Regions from separate parts of the Jeotgalibaca sp. A127 genome, predicted to be linked through region 1. Evidence: riboswitches for the same ligand, from Rfam matches in the RefSeq annotation. Region 1 holds a riboswitch; the other holds the start of a gene.
What was found. Region 1 has a riboswitch for lysine ahead of lysA (diaminopimelate decarboxylase). Riboswitches for the same ligand answer to the same signal wherever they lie in the genome.
Positions count from the first base shown of each region.

Region 2: another riboswitch for lysine. It lies ahead of ACTVAI_RS06475 (ABC transporter substrate-binding protein/permease); the one in region 1 lies ahead of lysA (diaminopimelate decarboxylase).

Region 1 is NZ_JBQPRC010000009.1:16,270-24,012, forward strand. Features, by position in the region: gene rnpA (ribonuclease P protein component) at 1-59, shown strand, start outside; gene yidC (membrane protein insertase YidC) at 79-912, shown strand; gene jag (RNA-binding cell elongation regulator Jag/EloR) at 945-1,775, shown strand; gene ACTVAI_RS09140 (alpha/beta fold hydrolase) at 1,866-2,741, shown strand; lysine riboswitch at 2,775-2,941, shown strand; gene lysA (diaminopimelate decarboxylase) at 3,028-4,293, shown strand; gene dapA (4-hydroxy-tetrahydrodipicolinate synthase) at 4,290-5,171, shown strand; gene dapB (4-hydroxy-tetrahydrodipicolinate reductase) at 5,168-5,875, shown strand; gene ACTVAI_RS09160 (hypothetical protein) at 6,100-6,657, opposite strand; gene arsD (arsenite efflux transporter metallochaperone ArsD) at 6,916-7,284, shown strand; gene arsA (arsenical pump-driving ATPase) at 7,312-7,743, shown strand, end outside.
Region 2 is NZ_JBQPRC010000004.1:176,052-183,794, forward strand. Features, by position in the region: gene ilvD (dihydroxy-acid dehydratase) at 349-2,061, opposite strand; gene ACTVAI_RS06455 (metal-sulfur cluster assembly factor) at 2,251-2,592, shown strand; gene ACTVAI_RS06460 (DMT family transporter) at 2,661-3,590, opposite strand; gene nth (endonuclease III) at 3,661-4,266, shown strand; gene ACTVAI_RS06470 (amino acid ABC transporter ATP-binding protein) at 4,305-5,048, opposite strand; partial or broken gene ACTVAI_RS06475 (ABC transporter substrate-binding protein/permease) at 5,049-6,661, opposite strand; lysine riboswitch at 6,742-6,890, opposite strand; gene ACTVAI_RS06480 (glycosyltransferase family 32 protein) at 7,021-7,647, shown strand; gene ACTVAI_RS06485 (magnesium transporter CorA family protein) at 7,693-7,743, opposite strand, start outside.

The DNA.
Region 1 (7,743 bases):
CTACAGAAGAAATTAAAAAAAATCTGCTACATGTGTTAAAATTAGCACATGTAATATAGTTCAAAGGAGGAAATTTTGTTGTCTAAGCGGAAGCGATTACTTTTATCTTTGGGACTGGTTATGGTCATGTTGGTTTTGTCGGCATGTGGTAACACGGCTCCCATCACTTCTGAGAGTACTGGATTTTGGGATGGAATTGTTATTTATAATTTTTCTCGTTTCATTATTTTCCTATCAGAAATGTTCAATAATAGTTATGGTATGGGAATTATCATCTTTACATTTATTATTCGGGTCGTTTTAATCCCATTAAATTATTTCCAAACAAAGAGTACACGGAAGATGCAAAAAGTGCAGCCCCAAATCAAAGAGCTGCAAGCAAAATATGCATCCAAGGATACACAGACCCGTGAATTACTGCAATCGGAAATTTCTCGAGTTTATTCTGAAAATGGTGTGAATCCATACGCTGGTTGTTTACCAGCTGTTGTTCAAATGCCAGTGATGATTGCTTTGTATCAAGCCATCAGTCGTACAGAAGTACTACGTGAAGGAACATTCTTATGGATGAACTTGGGAGAACGTGACCCATACTTCATTTTACCGGTATTAGCTGCAATATTGACTTACTACACATCTAAATTGACGATGATGTCTCAACCAGATGGTGGTGGCCAAGCTAAAGCTATGCTGTATACAATGCCAGCAATGATTTTATTCGTAGGTATTTCTTTACCAAGTGCGTTATCATTATATTGGGTAGTAAGTAATGCATTCTCTGTTGGTCAAACATTGATCATGAATAATCCTTACAAAATCATTGCAGAACGCGATGAAGAGGAACGGGCTAAGAGAGAACGTGCAAAAGCGCTGGAAAAAGCTAGAAATCCGAAGAAAAAGAAAAGAAAATAATTTGTTCTTTGAAATGGAAGGATGGACAATTGATGGAAAACGAAAAAATTGTAGTGCGCGAGACAACGGTTGATCAAGCAATCAGCAAAGGGTTAGCTCAACTAAATTTAGGCAGCCATGAAGTAGACATCAAAATCATTTCTGAAGGGAAAAAGGGACTTTTCGGTTTTGGCCAAAAGGACGCTGAGGTGGAATTAACACCTAAAGTGCTCCCGGAAATGGATGAACCAGGTGACATTGCTATTTTTGAAAATGAGGAACGTGCCAATCATCTTGCTGAAAACCCGGAAACTGAAGCTCCTGTAACCCAAGAGGACAACTATGATTATTCTGATACGTTGGAATATGCTGATGAAGATGAAGATGAAGAAGAGGAAGATTTCGATGAAGAACCTGCTTCTGAATCCTCACGCCAAGAAGCTATTTCAAGTGTTAGCGATTATTTAACAAAAACTGTTGAAGTTTATGGTGCACCTGCCGAAGTGACAGCAGAAGTAAAACATAATATCATCACTTTCCAGATCGATACCAACAAACCAGGTTTAGTCATAGGTAAACATGGAAAAATTATTAATGCGTTACAAATATTGGCACAAACTATTTTCCAACAACATGAACGCAGTCGCGTGTCTGTTGTGGTTAATGTGGGAGATTACCGGGAACGCCGGGCGAGCATCCTGGAAAACATTGCGGATCGTACAGCGGAACGTGTACTGCGTACAAAGCAACCAGTCTTCCTTGAACCGTTACCAGCTTTCGAACGGAAACAAATCCATGCTTATTTAAGCAAAAACAAACGTATTTCAACTCACTCTGAGGGTAAAGAACCACATCGTTACCTCGTAGTAGAAATATCAGAATAAAATTTTCAAAAAGCTATCTCTTCGTTTTGGAAGAGATAGCTTTTTTATTTGGGAAACAATAAACTGGTATTAAAAGGGAGGAGTTCACTGATGGAGAAAATGAAGTTAACCGCAAAAGATAGTTTGGGCATTTCTATTGCCATCTATGCGGTGGATGATCCTATTGGGGTGGTACAAATTATTCATGGATCAAAGGAGCATAAGGGCCGCTATGCCGATTTTTGTAGCTACTTGCAAAAAGAAGGTTTTGCGGTTGTTATAGCTGATATTCGTGGCCATGGTGAATCCATTAACGAAGCAAATCCATTTGGTTTCATGGATGGTCCAGATCGGGTCATCGAAGACCAATTATTGGTAACTGATTTTATTAAAAAACGCTATCCAGAAAAAGAAATTTATTTGTTTGGACACTCATTAGGGTCCCTGTTTGCCCGTATTTATATTCAAAATCATGACCATCTCATTTCCAAGCTGGTCATGACAGGAACGGTTAACTACGTGTATGGTGTAGAAATTGCTGAGATGTATGGCCGGTTATTGACGCGCTTGCGTGGTAAGGATGGCGACAGTCTCCTGATTCGTCTTATAAAAAAAATTCAGGGAGAAGAAGCAATGACATGGGTAAGTGTAAATAAAGATAATCTCATGGCAATCAAGAACGATCCAATGATAGTCAAGGAATATGCTAATATTTCTCTCTTAACCATCATCCAAGCAGACAGAATGATGCATCTAGAATCAATGTTTGAATGTAAAAATCCTGCTTTAAAAATACTGAGTCTGACCGGGGATGGCGATCCAGTGACGGGAAGAGATCGTGGATTGAGTGAATCACTCACGTTTTTGAAAAAGGTCGGTTATAAATATATAACAAAGATGGTTTATCATGGAATGAATCACGAAGTGCTGAATGAAGAAAATAATGGCTTGGTTTACAAGGATATTGTACGTTTTTTAAAAAAGTAGACAAAGAAGTTTTTTAATGATATTCTAATTTTAATTGAAAAAAGAGGTAGCAATGTAAAAAAGTAATCAATGGGAGAAGGCATTCAATGATCATTGATGAAAGGTAATCATTGCCGAACGATGCAGATTGGCAAATTTCCATCGTGGGGGTATAGGAAATACTTATATCACTCCTACTTGAAAAGTAGAGGCGCTGAGAAATTGTTACATCCACTGTAAAAATTTAGAAGGCGCCAGAAATGGCGTCTTTTTTGTACAAAAAAACCAGTATTCAGGAGGAAAATAAATGAAAGAACTCGTTATCGAAGGTATGACGGCGGGCGAATTGGTAGCTCAGTACGGGACACCACTTTACGTTTACGACCAAGCGAAACTTGAAAACAACTTGGAAGCTTATACGCAAAACTTTAAATCAGATTTATTTCAAACAAAGATACTCTATGCATCGAAAGCTTTCCAGACCATCGGAATGTTGGATTTGATTGCTAACTATGGTTTAGGCGTGGACGTTGTTAGTGGCGGTGAATTATATACGGCACTACAATCAGATGTGCCAGTTGAAAAAATTCATTTTCACGGAAATAATAAAACAACCGAAGAACTCCGTATGGCTTTTGAAAGTGGCATCGTGCATATTGTTGCTGACAACGTGATGGAGCTGGAAGAAATTGCGGAATTGGCGGAAGAATACCAACGAGCAGTCACTATTCAAATTCGATTGAATGTCGGCATTGAAGCGCATACGCATGAATATATCGTGACAACACATATTGATTCAAAATTCGGGATCGCCTTTGGTAGTGAAGATTATCAAGCTTGTCTGGCTATCTTTGAAAAGAGTGATTATCTTCATTTGGAAGGTTTCCATGTTCATATCGGCTCTCAAATTTTTGAAATGGATGCTTGGTATGCCGCCATCGATAAAATGCTTGGCTATTTGGCAACGTTCGATTATCCGATGACTCTCAACTTGGGCGGAGGCTTTGGCGTGCGTTACACAGATGAAGATCAACCCATGCCTATTAAAGAAAATATGGAACAGATTTTATCTTATTTAGAGGGGAAATTACAGGAAACTGGCGTTACGATCAATGAAGTAGTGATTGAGCCTGGTCGCAGTTTAGTAGCAGAAGCCGGGATTACCCTTTATGAAATTGGTTATCAAAAACAAACACCCAATAAGCATTATTATTTTGTGGACGGTGGAATGGGGGATAACATCCGACCAAGCTTGTACCAGGCAAAATATGCCTGTGATGTTGCCAATAAACTAGATGCAGAAAAAACAGAATTAGTGACGGTAGCAGGAAAATACTGCGAATCCGGTGATGTTTTGATTCATGATGTCCATTTACCACCTGTTGAAAAAGGCGATGTGTTGGTGGTTTATTCAACCGGAGCGTATGGTTACTCGATGAGCAGTAACTATAACCGCAATCCGACGCCAGCCGTCGTTTTCGTAAAAGATGGTAAAGCGAGAGAAATTGTTAAGCGACAAACCTTGGCAGATTTAATCAGGAATGATGTAAAAAACGGAGGCGAGTGGAAATGATTGAAGGATCGATGGTTGCATTGGTTACCCCAATGAATGAAGATGGTAGCATCAATTATACGAAGACGGCAGAATTGCTGGAATGGCATATTCAAAGCGGGACGGACGGTATCGTTATTTTGGGTACGACCGGAGAAGCTTCAACAATGACCTTTGAAGAGGAAAAAGAATTGCTCGCCTTCTGTAACGAGAAAATTGCCAAACGCGTGCCGATGATAGTGGGTAGCGGCAGCAATAGCACCGCCACGGCGATTTCCAACAGCCAGGCTTTTACGGCATTGGGAGCCGATTATCTGTTGGTGGTCACCCCGTATTACAATAAAGCAAACGATGCTGGCATGATCCGTCATTTTGAGATGGTGGCCGACAGTGTGGATGTGCCGATTATCATGTACAACATCCCGGGTCGTACGGGCTGCAGCATTGCGCCAGAAGTGGTGGGCAAACTGGCCCAGCACCCGAATATCGTGGGGCTCAAGGAAGCGTCCGGTGATATCAGTTATGTGATGAACGTTGCCCAATACGTGAGCGCTGATTTTGCGCTTTACAGCGGCAACGACGATATGATTATACCGTTATTGAGTGCCGGTGGAACGGGAGTCATCAGTGTCTGGGCAAACATCATGCCGAAAACGGTCCATGATATGGTCCGCCTGTATTTGGATGGAAAAACAGGAGAGGCGTTGGCAATTCAATTGAAATATCTGGAACTCATCCACTCCCTGTTCTATGATGTTAATCCGATTCCAGTCAAATATGCCATGAACTGGATGGGCTGGGATGTCGGTTCCTTGCGCATGCCACTTGGGGAAATGGAAGAGGCCGCCTACCAACGGATGGTAAAAGTTTTGGAGCGGTTTGAGGAGGAATTGCGTTGAAAATTGGACTAGTAGGTTATGGCGCCATGGGTAGGGTCGTGGAACAATGTGTCGATTCAAAAGATGAATTAATTATTTTTGCACCAGAAAAAGATTCAACTTTGACAAGTGAAAGTGAGAAAGTGGATGTGTTGATCGATTTCTCAAATCCACGTGCATTGGATGCGATTTTAGCCTATGTGAAAGAAAATAACGTACCATTAGTCGTTGCGGCTACGGGGCATAGTGAGGAGCAGCTGGCGCAAATACAGGAGCTTTCTGAAACCGTTCCGGTACTTAAAAGTGCAAACTTCAGCTTGGGTGTGATTTTGGTAAACCGGATGTTACGGGATTATTCACCCATATTGAAAGATTTCTTTGATATTGAAATCATCGAAAAACATCACCGGTTGAAAGAGGATGCTCCTTCCGGTACGGCAAAAATGTTCGCGGACACCATCAATGAGACGTTAAATTATGACTTCATTTATGGACGCGAAGGCAGCAGCAAACGACAGGATAAGGAAATTGGCGTGCATGCTGTTCGGGGCGGTTCAATCGTTGGTGAACATGAGGCGATTTTTGCCGGCCAGGATGAAGTGATTTCGATTAAACACGAAGCATTCTCTAAAAAAATATTTGCCAATGGTGCCTTGAACGGTGCCAAGTGGTTGGCGGATAAAGCTCCGGGTATGTATGACATGGAAGATGTCTTATTTGGATAATTAAAAAAGACGAATCACAGTTATCGAGCTGCGATTCGTCTTTTATTGTGTGAGTTTAGTTTCAAAACGTTTGGTGGTGCGGCATTTAGGAATTTATGAAGCCCCGAACGCCGCATTTTCGGAAAAAATGCGGCGTTCCCATCCAAAATATTTTCTAAAAGCCGCAATTTAGCGAAAAGTGCGACGTTCCCGAAAAAAATACTTCAGGAACGCCGCACTAGCTGTTAAATTTTACGTTTTTCCAAAATCCCCAGCGCTAATCCCATGGCCAAACCCTTAAATATTCCGATGAAAGCCGGGGCAAAGATGACCCATCCATTCGGTCCAAAGGTGTCTTCAAAGAAGTTCATAAAGCTACTGCCATAAATCGGCAAATAGTCATAAAGAAAACCACCTATCAGGAATACAACAGCCCCAATAGTTGCAAATAAAATGGCCCCTCGCAGTTTTCCAATAATACCACCGAAGATGAGACCCATCACGATTCCCATAATCATATAACTGATATAACGAGGAACTGGGAGACTAAGCCCAATGAAGGAGCCTAAAAAATAAGAAATAAAAGTTGCAATAATCGCAGCGATCACTACTTTCCAAATTTTGAAACGATCGCGGACGAAGAAACCAAGAATTAATCCCCAAATCGTACCTTCAACAATTGAACCAAGAGGTAATTCAAATTGTGTCAAGATAAGCCCATTGACCACTCCAGCAATAGTAAAAGCCAGTATTCCCATGAGTGCCAGAAACAAGATGTGTTTATTATCGCGTTTCATTTCCATGACACTGACCTCCAATCTAATCAAGCCATGCGTTATTCCTCACACCTATTATATCACGGTACGGTTCCTGACTAGGTGTGGTTAGCTTAAATGTATAGCAACAGATTCACCCATTATCGTTCTTCTCTGTCGTTTTTATTCAAAAACCTAACCATCAAAAATTTAATTGACATTAGATAGATGGAAGTCTATATTTTAGATAGAAGAACATCTATGTAGAATGAAACAAGATTATAAATCAGGAAGAAGGAAAACGAAATGAAACAATTCACTATTTATGAACCAGCGATGTGTTGTAGTACAGGGGTGTGTGGCCCTTCTATCGACGAAAACTTGATACTGTTTACCTCAGCGATGGAGGCACTCAATTCTGTCAAGGATTTAGAGGCTGTAAGATATAATTTATCCAATAACCCGCAAGCCTTTGTTGCGAATGAAAAAGTGAGCGCACTCTTGCAAGAAAGAGGCGCTTCAGCCTTGCCGATTACGGTCCTTGACAACGAAATCAAAAAAGTGGGCGAGTATCCTTCATTAGATGAAATCACCGCCTATACGGGGATTGTATTTGTGAAGACTGGCCAAGAAGGAAGTTGTTGCGGTGGAGACGCCGGCTCATCCTGTTGTTAAGAAGAACTTTTTTGGGAGATGAAAAAAATGGAAATGTATCAACCTAAAGACCATATTTTAACAAAATATTTGTTTTTTACCGGTAAAGGGGGCGTAGGTAAAACATCTACGGCTTGTGCTACTGCAATAAGCCTAGCAGATAGTGGAAAAACTGTCATGCTGGTCAGCACAGATCCAGCAAGTAATCTACAGGATGTGTTTGGACGCGAATTGGATAACAAAGGAACAGCTCTTGAAGAAATACCAGGATTAGTTGTAGCAAACTTTGATCCGATTACAGCTGCTCAAGAATATATGGAGTCCGTTGTCGGACCCTATCGAGGTCTGCTTCCTGAATCAGCAATTGCCAACATGGAGGAGCAACTTATGGGTTCATGTACGGTTGAAATTGCTTCTTTTAACGAGTTTGCTGGTTTTCTGACCAACCCACAAGTAGAAGAAAAATTTGATTATATTATT
Region 2 (7,743 bases), on a different contig from region 1:
ACTCAGTTATTTTCATCCGTAATTTGGGGTTACATTAAATTAAAAAGGACCTGTTGGATTTGTAATAAATCCAACAGGTCCTTTTAAGTCATAAACTTAGGATGATGATGATACCGTTCGCCTGATTAGATTTATATCATCTATTCAGGCATGGAAATTAATCAGCACTCAATAGATACAAACTTTCGTTCAAAGTGTTTGTATCTACTAAAAAAGATACAAACACTATCTAATGACGCTGACTAATAAATTTTGAGTTGAAAAATTGTATCCCATCATGAAAAATCGCTCCTTAAGTCTAATTTATTTTTAATGTTGTTGTAATGATAATCTAATTAAATGACAGAGTCAACGTTTATTTTCAGATTTATTCCAAAAATCGGTTATTGCACCTTCGGAAGCACTTGAAACAAGATGTGCGTATTTACCTAATGCCCCGCGTGTATGCAGTGGTGGAATAACAACTTTTTCGCGACGTTTAGCCAATTCCTCATCACTTACCTTCATAGTCAATTCTTTGGTGTCTTGATCGATAATAACACTATCCCCAGTTTGGAGTAACGCAATCGGTCCACCGTCTTGGGCTTCCGGAGCAATATGACCCACCACAAGTCCGTACGTTCCTCCCGAGAAGCGTCCATCCGTTAACAATGCAACTGTTTCACCTTGGCCTTTACCAACAATGATACTGGATAATGACAGCATTTCAGGCATACCCGGTCCGCCTTTAGGTCCTACAAACCGAACTACAACAACGTCTCCATCCACTACCTCGTCTGCCATTACAGCAGCTACAGCTTCTTCTTCAGTATTGAATACTTTGGCAGGTCCCTCATGGCGACGAACCTTCACCCCGGATACTTTCGCAACAGCTCCTTCTGGTGCTAAGTTTCCATGTAGAACAATCAACGGCCCGTCTTTACGCTTAGGATTTTCCAACGGCATGATTACTTTTTGACCTTCTTTGAGTGAGTCAACCTCTGCTAAATTCTCAGCTATTGTTTTTCCGGTAACAGTCAGGCAATCTCCATGAATATAACCATTCTCATATAAATATTTCATTACCGCTGAGACTCCACCAACTTCATATAAATCTTGGAAGACATATTGTCCACTTGGTTTTAAGTCCGCTAAATGAGGAACTTTTTCCTGGAAATCGTTGAAATCATCCAAAGTCAAGTCAACATTAGCTGCGTGAGCCATTGCCATCAAATGCAAAATGGCATTAGTCGATCCTCCAAGAGCCATTACGACCGTAATGGCATTTTCGAAAGCTTTACGTGTCATAATATCTTTCGGGTAGATTCCTTTCTCCAACAAGTTCAAAACCGCTTTGCCGGCTTCTTCTACATCGCGCAATTTGGCTTCTGTAGTTGCAGGGTTCGAGGATGAGCCTGGAAGACTCATTCCCATCGCTTCAATAGCCGATGCCATCGTATTCGCAGTGTACATACCACCACAGCCACCTGGTCCGGGACAGGCATTACACTCGATTCGGCGAACCTCTTCTGCAGTCATATCGTTATGATTCCATTTTCCGATTGCCTCAAAAACAGAGACTAAATCGATATCTTTTCCATCTAATTTTCCAGGCGCAATCGTACCTCCATAGACAAAAATTGCAGGTATTTCTGTATTTGCAATTGCAATCATACAGCCAGGCATATTTTTATCACATCCGCCAATTGCTACAAATGCATCACAATTTTGTCCTGCAATTGCTGTCTCAACTGAGTCGGCAATAATATCTCGTGACGGTAAGGAATAACGCATTCCAGGCGTCCCCATTGCAATTCCATCTGCAACAGTTATTGTCCCAAATTGTACAGGCCAAGCACCTGAAGAGGTAATCCCTTTTTTAGCCACCCTTCCTAAATCATGCAAATGCATATTGCATGGGGTGTTTTCAGCCCAGGTACTAATTACTCCGACAATAGGTTGTTTAAATTCTTCATCTCCCATGCCCGTTGCGCGTAGCATGGCACGATTTGGTGATTTTACCATACTGTCATAAACTTGACTTCTGATGCGGATATCCTTTTTTGGTTGTTCCGATGTCATTTTTATTTCCCCTTTTCATAACCGGTTATAATAATATTAAAGTTTTGGAATTTAATAATGTTATTCTAACAGAAATAATTAAATCTTCTATAGAAAAATTAAAATATTATTAAAAACAACTTGAAAATATTAGTTTTTCATGGAAAAATAGGGATATTGAGCTGTATGATTGCTGAAAGGAAGTATTTTATGAGAGATGATATAAAGTTAAATGACCGAGCTGCACATTTGGCGGATCAATTAGTGAAAAAACTTGAATCCATTCATGATTCGGAAATTGGTTTAGATATTTATAATCTTGGCCTTATATATGAGATTAACTTGGATGCACAAGAGCATTGCACCGTTGTGCTGACTTTTACTGGCATTGGATGCGAATGTGTTGAAACAGTACCAGGTGAAATTTCCGAAAAACTTATGCAAATTGCCGGTATTACGAATGTGACTGTTGAAATCGTGTGGTCACCAGCATGGAAAATGACTCGAATTAGTCGTTTTGGAAGAATTGCGTTGGGTGTGAATCCAAACTAGAAACTTGAAATAAAGATCAAAAAAAGCCTAACTCCCGTTATGGGGAGGTAGGCTTATAAACGTTCAGTTTAATTATTTTCATTGAATTGTAAAGGAATATCCAGACTATCAGGTTCCTTCGAAGTAGCAAGTACCAGAACAGCCAGCATCACGATGGCTATACCTAGCATTTCAAATATGCCAAATAATTGTTTGAAGACAACAACTGATAATATTGCAGCAAGTAATGGCTCCAGAGCAGTCATAATACTTGCCAAAGATGGAGAAATATACCGTAGACTAGCAAAATAAGCAATGAAACTAAGTGACGTCCCAAAAACGATAATTAATAACAATAAAAAGAGACTATGCAGGGTAACCTGAAAACCTGGTTTCCAAATCGGATGGATGAATTGGAATAATATTCCTCCAAATATCATGCCCCAACCAACGATAACTGTAGATCCAAATTCCTCCAACAAGGAACGTGGCTGAATGGAATAGAACGCAACAGCTAAAGCAGATCCGATACCAATAACCAAACCCAGCGGCGAAATACTCATTTGATTCAAGTCACCATTCGTAACAATTAACAAAACACCAAAGAAAGTGAGAAAAACCAGTATTATTTCTTTTATCGCAGCTTGTTTTTCACCCGTAAAAACCATATAAGCATAAACAAATATCGGCGCAGAAAATTGCAATATTGTCGCAGTAGATGCGTTTGATAACTCTATCCCTTTATAAAACAAATATTGAACTCCAATCATGCCAAATAAAGAAAAGAACAATAACTTTAGAGTCGTTTGCCATTTAGAAAATGGCATCAAAATATTTTCCTTTTGGATAAAATGACTATAGGCTAAAATCATAATTCCGGAAAATAACAGGCGTGTGCCTACCAACCATTCAGAAGACACAGTATATTGGGTAAAGAGAGATTGCGCAAAAATACCTGAAATCCCCCACATGCTTCCGCCAAAAGCGGCCAGTAAAATACCTTTAATTCGATTATTCAATTTTCCACCTCACTAATAAAATTACTGTCCTATGGTATAATTATTTTAGTAATTTGACAAGGGGGATTTCATGAATTCTAAAGAAAAATCTCGTGATATATTGGAACAAATTATTGCCATTTATCCCGATGTAAAAACAATCCTGAATTATTCTAATAATTTCGAGCTTTTAATCGCCGTTATGTTGAGCGCTCAAACGACAGATATCGCTGTGAATAAGGTGACCGGGGCACTGTTTGAACGTTTTCCAACCCCCACTGCTTTCGCCAATTCTTCTCCAGCAGAAATAGAACCTTATATTAAATCCATCGGTTTGTACCGCAATAAGGCCAAACATATCTATACATGCAGCAACCAGTTAATGGCTCATTTTAACGGTGAAGTACCAAATAATCGCAAAGATTTGGAATCCTTGGCCGGGGTGGGCAGAAAAACAGCCAATGTAATACTGAGCGTTGGTTTTGGGATACCCGCCTTTCCTGTGGACACGCATGTTTCGAGGGTTTGCAAGCATCATGATATCGTTCCGCAAAATGCCACACCACTTGAAATCGAAAAAATAGTGACAGATATTTTGCCAAAAGAGTTGTGGAACCAGGCCCATCATTCCATTATCTTTTTTGGGCGCAACATTTGCTCGCCCCGTAACCCAAAATGCCACGAATATTTGCATTAAAAAACTTCCCAGAATGATTTCTGGGAAGTTTTTTAAAATTATCTGTGTTCTGCCAATACCCGACTTAAGAAATTTTTTGTTCGTTCTTCTTTAGGGTTATTGAAAATATCATCTGGTGATCCTTCTTCGGCAATGACACCCTGGTCCATAAAGATGACATGGTCGGCAACTTCACGTGCGAACTGCATCTCGTGGGTCACAACAACCATCGTCAATCCGCTATCAGCCAATTGATTCATGACCCGCAACACTTCCCCGACCGTTTCTGGGTCCAGGGCAGATGTTGGTTCATCAAACAACAGTAAGTCTGGTTCCATTGCCAACGCCCGTGCAATCGCAACCCGCTGTTTTTGACCACCCGATAATTGAGCCGGTCGGGCATGAATATAGGATTCCATACCAACTTCTTCCAAGAAATGAATAGCTCGTTTCTTTGCCTCTTCCTTATCTGTTTTTAAAACGTTGATTTGGCCGGTTGTACAATTTGTTAAAACATCCAGATTGTTGAATAAATTGAATTGCTGGAATACCATGCCGACTTTAGAACGATAATGGAACAGGTTCAGACTTGGATCCAACACGTTTTGATCCCGATAATGAATTTCTCCAGTTGTAGGTTTTTCCAACAGATTTAAACAACGCAGTAACGTTGATTTACCGGAACCAGATGAACCGATCAAGCAGATTACCTTTCCTTCTTGTACGTCAAAACTGATGTCTTTTAAAACTTCTCGGTCACCGAATTTTTTGCTGAGATTCTTGATGCTTAAGACTGTTCCCAATCAGCCCACCCCCTTATTTTGTTTAGGAGACTGGATTTGGTTTGGATTACCACCCACGAGTTGGTAATTCTCTGCCCCATCAAGTTTACGCTCAAAGCGGCGCAAGATACGGGTAATAGTCAGAGTCATAATCAAATACATAATACTTGCCACCGTGTAAGGACCAAAGTAGTCAAAATTGATTCCCGCAACTGTTTTAGTTTGAAAGAATAACTCTGTAACAGAGATAACGTTCAATACAGAAGTGTCCTTAATATTGATTACGAATTCATTGCCTGTTGCCGGCAAGACATTTCGCCATACTTGGGGAATAACCACAACACGCATAGTTTGCCAATGGGACATGCCAATAGCAGCTGCTCCTTCAAATTGACCTTTATCGATTGAGACAATACCTCCACGTACTATTTCAGTCATGTAAGCACCTGTATTGATTGAAACAATGAAAATCGCTGCACTTGTACGATTAAGGTCCCAACCGAATACTAAAGCAGATCCATAATAAATGACCATTGCCTGAACAATCATTGGTGTTCCACGGAAAAGCTCAATATAACACGTTGATATAAAATGTATCAACTTTAAAAAGTAACGTTTAATTCCTTTATCAGGTTGCGGTATTGTACGGACGATACCCAGTACCATTCCAATTACTACTCCAATTACGGTTCCGATCATTGAAATGTAAATCGTCACCCAGGCTCCTCTTAGAAAAAGAGGCGCATTATTTATAAATATGTCCCATAAATGGCCCACTAATTTTTCACTCCCATATCTTACTGCGCAGCCGGTTGATTCAAGATTGCTTCTTCCATCAGGCTTTGTTGCTCTTCTGCAGAAATTGTTTCCAAAATACTATTTATTTCTTCTAATTGGGCTTCGTCTTTTCGAACCCCGATTGCAATTGTTGTATCTTCCGGATTCGTTTCAAAACCATCTTCAAATTCAATATAGGTAAAATCTTCGTTTGCATTGGAAGCACTGATTGCTTCTGGTAGTTCAGATACATAACCATCAATTACACCTGATTGCAATGCCACCCGCATAGCAGAAAAATTCTCCATCGCCGATTGTTTTTCAACACCTTCAATCTGATCAATCATATTATAGTGGAACGTGTTCAACTGGGCTGTTATTTGCGCCCCAGAAAAATCAGCCAATGATGTAGCATCTACATAATCCCCATCGGCTGCAACCACCATTACCAATTGCGATTCCAAATAAGGGATACTAAAGTCGATTGTCTGTTTTCTTTCTTCTGTAGGGGACATTCCGGCAATAATTACATCAATTTTTTTCGATTGAAGTGCTGGCACCAAACCGTCCCATTCCGTTTTTACGATAACGAGTTCCTGACCGAGGCCATCGGCAATTTTTTTGGCAATTTCAACATCATATCCCCCAGCATATTCTTGGGAATCTGATATTTGGACAGCGCCATTAGCGTCGCCTGTCTGGGTCCAGTTATAAGGGGCATACGCAGCTTCCATGCCTACTACAAATTGCTCATTTTCGGTACCTTCGGACGTTGTTTCATTTCCTTCAGAGCCACATGCAGCTAACACCAATGCTGAACCAAATACTAAACTTAATAATCTTAATCCTTTTTTCATTGTTATTCCGCTCCTCTTATAAAAAATACAAACAAAAAAACCGTGAGCAAAAGGCTCACGGTTTACCGTCCTTTTGCCCCAATATGAACAGCGCATCGATGAATATAATTGGGCATTATATTCTGACAGTATCATACTTATTCAGCATGACCCCAGTATCCTATAAGATACTTCGGCGAATTCCCCTTTCGTGACCTACTGATGGTTTTCGCGACCTCTAGTTCATATTGTTCTTTGTTATGCCAGTAACTATAGCGTACTTTATTTTTAATGTCAACAAGACATATCATTTAATTCTAATAATTGGTTAATTAGTCTGCCTTCCATTATAATAAAATCACGAGATGGGGGAATATGCTATGATACCAAAAATTATCCACTACTGTTGGTTTGGAGGCAACAAGATGGGTGAGCAAACCAAAGAAATGATGGCTACATGGAAAAAGTACTGTCCTGATTATGAAATAATGATCTGGAATGAAGATACTTTTGATGTACATAACATGGGGGATTATGTAAAAGAGGCATATTTAGAAAGTAAATGGGCTTTTGTTTCGGATGTGGCACGTCTATATGCACTGAAAGAATACGGGGGCATTTATATGGATACAGATGTCGAAGTTATTAAACCTCTTGACCCACTTCTGAACCATGATGCTTTTATGGGGTTTGAAATTGAGACAACAATTTCTACTGCCTTAATTGCAACCGTTCCCCACCATCCTACTTTTGAGCTTCTTTTTGCGGATTATGAGAATCGGCATTTTAAGAATCCCGATGGAACCCTGGATGAAAAAACAAACGTTAATCGGATCACCGAAATTTTTCAGGAGAACGGTTTGGAATTAAATAACGAATACCAGGAAATTATGAATGTTGCTATCTATCCCCGTGTTTATTTTTCGCCAAAGAGTTATTGGACCCGAGAAATCAACGATACTAAAGATACTTATGCCATTCATCATTATTCTGGTTCCTGGTTATAAAAAAGCTATGTTGTCCCGAGAATGGGGCAGCATAGCTTTTTGTGTTTACATATAATCTTTTCGCTTCAACCAAAGGAAGGTAACAACACTGATTAA